DNA from 2 places in the Nocardioides oleivorans genome. Region 2 is predicted to be linked to the other one. Evidence: riboswitches for the same ligand, from Rfam matches in the RefSeq annotation. Region 2 holds a riboswitch; the other holds the start of a gene.
What was found. Region 2 has a riboswitch for cyclic di-AMP ahead of EUA93_RS12855 (C40 family peptidase). Riboswitches for the same ligand answer to the same signal wherever they lie in the genome.
Positions count from the first base shown of each region.

Region 1 (2,172 bases), 410 kb from region 2:
CATCGAGTAGAGGCCCGAGACGGTGACGCCGGCACCGGGGTTGGCGGCGTGGACGATCATGCCGTTGCCGATGTACATGCCGACGTGGCTGATCGGGCTGTAGTAGAACACCAGGTCGCCCGGCTGCAGGTCGCTCGCGGCGACGTGCGGACCGGAGCCGTACTGGGCGCTCGAGGAGTGCGGCAGCGACACGCCGGCCTGGGCCCAGGCGCGCATGGTGAGGCCGCTGCAGTCGAAGGCGCTCTCGCCCGCGGCGCCGTAGACGTAGGCGTCTCCGACCTGCGCCATGGCGTACTGGATGGCGGCGGCCGCGCGGCCGGAGGCCGGCACGTCGCTGGGCATCCGGACCGAGCTGCCGCGCGAGGCCAGGATGCGCTCGCGCTCCTCGGCCTCGAGGTCGGCGAGCAGGTCCTTGGCCTCGGCGAGCTTGTCGTCGACCGTCTGCTTGTCCGTGCTCAGCTGGTCGGTGAGGTCGGCGATCTCCTTCTCGCGGGCGTCGGTGGCCTCGCGACGGATCTCGAGTGCCTCGAGCTCGGTGTCGTAGCTGGTCAGGAGGGAGGACTGGAGGTCGTTGAAGGACGACATCGTCGACAGCGAGTCGAGGAAGGCGCCCGGGTCCTCCGAGACCACGATCTGGCCGACGGTCGAGATGCCCTCGCCCTCGAGCTGGCGCACGACGGCGTCGGAGGCCTGGTCGCGGACGACCTCGAGACGCTCGTCCTGGCGGTCCTGGTCGGCCTCGAGGCCGGACAGGTCGCTGCGGAGGTCGGCGAGGTCGAGCTCGGCGTCGTGCAGGCGCTCCTGGGCGGCCTCGGCCTCGTGGTAGAGGCGGTCGACGCGTGCCTTGACGTCCTTGATGCTGGGGTCGGCCTGCGCAGGTGTCGCAGGCACGAATGCGATGGCAGCGATGGCGACGAGACCGAGCACGGTCGCGCCAGCTCGCTTGCGGGTGTGAGCCACGGAGCGGGGGTTCTCCCTCAGGTGTCGTACGCCTACCAGGTGAGCTGACGGGTTCGGCACGACGTGTCCTACCCCTGCTCCACGCACCGCTCGCGCAGTGCGCCTCGCAGGGGATTCACCCCAGGGGGAAGTGTGGTTCCCCGGCTCATGGACCACGGTGATGCGGGGGCATGGTCCACGACTCGGCGCGACCTCCGCGCGGGCCGGGTGACCCACTTCCACGGAAGCCAGCCCACAGACTAGACGGCTGGTGGAACCCTCGCCAATCTTCGCGACAACTGGTCACCAGCTGGTATCGGCAAGATCTCGGCAAGGCGGACCGCCGCCGCGCGACCCGCCCTCACGCCGACTCGATCACCGGACCGTCCACGGGCTCGACCAGGCGCAGGGGCGGGACCAGCCCGCCCGAGGCCAGCACGTCGAGCGCCGCCATCTCCTCGTCGTCGATCATGAGCTCAGGTGGCGGTCCGAGGAGCACCGTCACCACGCAGTCGTGGCAGTGCAGGCCGCGCACCACGCAGGTGTCGCAGTCGATCCGTGTCGTCATGTCCCGAACGGTGACAGGCCCCACCGACAGTGGGGCGGCGCGACGGCGGAGAGGCGGTTCTGCGAACGCCGGCCGGCTGCTCCACCTACCCTGCCACCGTGACCGTCGGCGGCCTGCGACCCCACTTCCCCGTCGCCGTGGCGTGGCTCTACGCGATCATGCTGGTCTGGGTCACCGTGGACATCACGTCCGACGTCGGTCCCGGTCACGACGCCCATGCCTACTGGCGGGTCTGGCAGGTCCCCCGCAGCGAGGTCTACGCGACCACGCCGGGCTACCTCGACGCCTTCAACTACTCCCCGGCCTTCGCCCAGGCGATCTGGCCGCTCGCCCAGCTGCCCTGGCCGGTCTTCGGGACGTTGTGGTCGCTGGGAGCCCTGTTGGCTTTCGTCTACATGCTGAGCCCGTTGGGCTGGCGGCTCGCCCTGCCCCTGGTCCTGTGCTGCGCCCAGGAGATCGTCAGCGGCAACATCTTCTGGGTGCTGGCGCTGGTCGTGGTGGCGAGCGCCCGTCCGGGCGCAGGGCCCGCCGGCGCCTCGTGGTGGTCGGTCGTGCTGCTGACGAAGGTGACCCCGGCCCTCGGTCCCCTCTGGTACGCCCTGCGTCGCCAGTGGCCGCAGCTCGCGTGCAGCGTGGGGGCCACCCTCGTGGTCGTGGCGGTCTCG
Region 1 covers NZ_SDWT01000001.1:3,103,229-3,105,400, reverse strand. Annotated here, with positions in the region: gene EUA93_RS14870 (C40 family peptidase) at 1-891, opposite strand, end outside; cyclic di-AMP (ydaO/yuaA leader) riboswitch at 975-1,138, opposite strand; gene EUA93_RS14865 (hypothetical protein) at 1,301-1,507, opposite strand; gene EUA93_RS14860 (glycosyltransferase family 87 protein) at 1,606-2,172, shown strand, end outside.
Region 1: another riboswitch for cyclic di-AMP. It lies ahead of EUA93_RS14870 (C40 family peptidase); the one in region 2 lies ahead of EUA93_RS12855 (C40 family peptidase).

Region 2 (2,172 bases):
CGCGTCAGGAGTCATCGAGATGGGTCGTTTCGACCACCGCGTCGCCGTCATCACCGGAGCCGCCCGGGGCATCGGCTTCGGCATCGCCCAGCGCTTCGCGAGCGAGGGAGCCTCGATCGCGATCCTCGACCTCGACGAGGCCGCCGCCCAGGAGGCCGCCGGCCGGCTCGACCTGACCGATGGCGCCTCGGCGGTCGGCATCGGCTGCGACGTGGTCGACTCCGCGGCGTCGGAGGCCGCCGTGCAGCGCGTGGTCGACGAGCTCGGTGGCATCCACGTCCTGGTCAACAACGCCGGGATCACCCGCGACAACCTGCTCTTCAAGATGACCGAGGACGACTGGGACCTCGTCATGGGGGTGCACCTCAAGGGCGTCTTCAACATGACCAAGGCGGCGCAGTCGCGGTTCGTGGAGCAGAAGTACGGCAAGATCCTCAACCTCTCGAGCGTCTCCGCGCTCGGCAACCGGGGCCAGGCCAACTACTCCGCCGCCAAGATGGGGATCCAGGGCCTGACCCGCACGCTCGGCATCGAGCTCGGTCCCTACGGCATCACCGCCAACGCGATCGCCCCCGGCTTCATCGTCACCGAGATGACCGACGCGACCGCGCGACGGCTGAAGATGGAGCCCGAGGAGCTGCAGCGGCTCAACGCCGAGGCCACGCCCGTCCGCCGGGTCGGCCAGCCCGAGGACATCGCCGCCGCCGCTGCGTTCCTCTGCAGCGACGATGCGTCCTTCATCACAGGCCAGACGCTCTACGTCGACGGGGGCCGCAAGCTCGGCTGAGCGTGAAGTCGAGTAGATCGCTCGACTTTGAGTGACCCAGGTCACGGCTCCGCTCCGCCCCTCCGGCGAGGCCGGGCCGTGGTGCGTTTGCGCCCCCGGAGGCCGTCTGTCACGTTGTTGGGCGGCCTTCGAGGCCCAACCGCCCCGGCAACGCCGAGTCCTGCCCGGCCGGGGCGTCCCCCGAGACAGCTCGAGGGCAGGAGTGGGGGACCCACAGGTTCCACTGCCGATCCGCGCACGCCGCAGGTCGGCTCGGGGCGAAGCCACCACCGGTGGCGGGGCACTTTCCAGCCCCAGCCCGACAGCTCACCTCACAGGCGTGGGAAAGGAACCACACGCATGCCTGCGATCACTCGTACGGCGCGAGCCGGCGCGCTCGCGCTCGCCGGACTCGGCCTCACCGCATCGACGATGACCGCCCTCCCGGCGACTGCCGCCCCGACCGGCGCCGACGCGACCTCGACCACGGTCGCCACCAGGGACAAGCACCACCAGTCGGCCAAGGACCGCAAGAAGAAGCGAGAGAGGCGCGAGCGCCGGGCCGCCAGGCGCCTCGACACCCGCGTCCTCGGCGCCCTCGGCACCGCCATGCGCCAGCGCGGCGACGCCTACGCCTACGGCGCCGCCGGACCGAGCGCCTTCGACTGCTCCGGTCTCGTCTACTACAGCTACCGCCGCGCCGGCTTCCCCGTGCCGCGCACGTCGGGTGCCCAGGCCGGCTACACCACGCGCATCGCGAAGGAGGCGATGCGCCCGGGCGACCTGATGTTCTTCTACGGCTCCGGCGGCGTCTACCACGCTGCGGTGTTCCTGCGCTGGGTCCGCGGGCACGCCCTCATGGTCCACTCGCCGGGCTCCGGCCAGCGGGTCCAGGTGGCCGTGCCGTGGACGTCGTCGTGGTTCGGTGGGACCTTGCGTCGCTGACCTAGCCTGTGGCGCGCCTACCCCGATCGGGGTGGGCGCGCCACCACACTTTTACGACAACACCCCCGTTTCCCCCGCTCGAACGGAGCCACCCGTGCGTCACCGTCCCCACCTCTCCTCGTCCCGAGCCGTGGTCGCCACGCTCGTCGCGGCCTCGCTCCTGCTCGCCGGCTGCGCCGGCGGCACGGACGAGGAGGAGCCGAGTGACGCCTCGTCGTCCGAGCCGACCGCCGAGACGAGCGCGCCGCCGGAGCCGACGTACTGGCCCCTGACCGGCCTCGAGCGCACCGGCAAGGCGCCCAAGCACCCGGTGATCGTGACGAAGGTCGACAACACCTCCTCGAGCGCGCCGCAGGTCGGCCTGGGCTCGGCGGACCTCGTCGTCGAGGAGCTCGTCGAGGGCGGCTACACCCGCCTGGCCGCGTTCTACTACTCCCAGGTCCCGGCCGACATCGGGCCGG
Region 2 covers NZ_SDWT01000001.1:2,692,043-2,694,214, forward strand. Annotated here, with positions in the region: gene EUA93_RS12850 (SDR family NAD(P)-dependent oxidoreductase) at 20-787, shown strand; cyclic di-AMP (ydaO/yuaA leader) riboswitch at 965-1,120, shown strand; gene EUA93_RS12855 (C40 family peptidase) at 1,127-1,711, shown strand; gene EUA93_RS12860 (DUF3048 domain-containing protein) at 1,806-2,172, shown strand, end outside.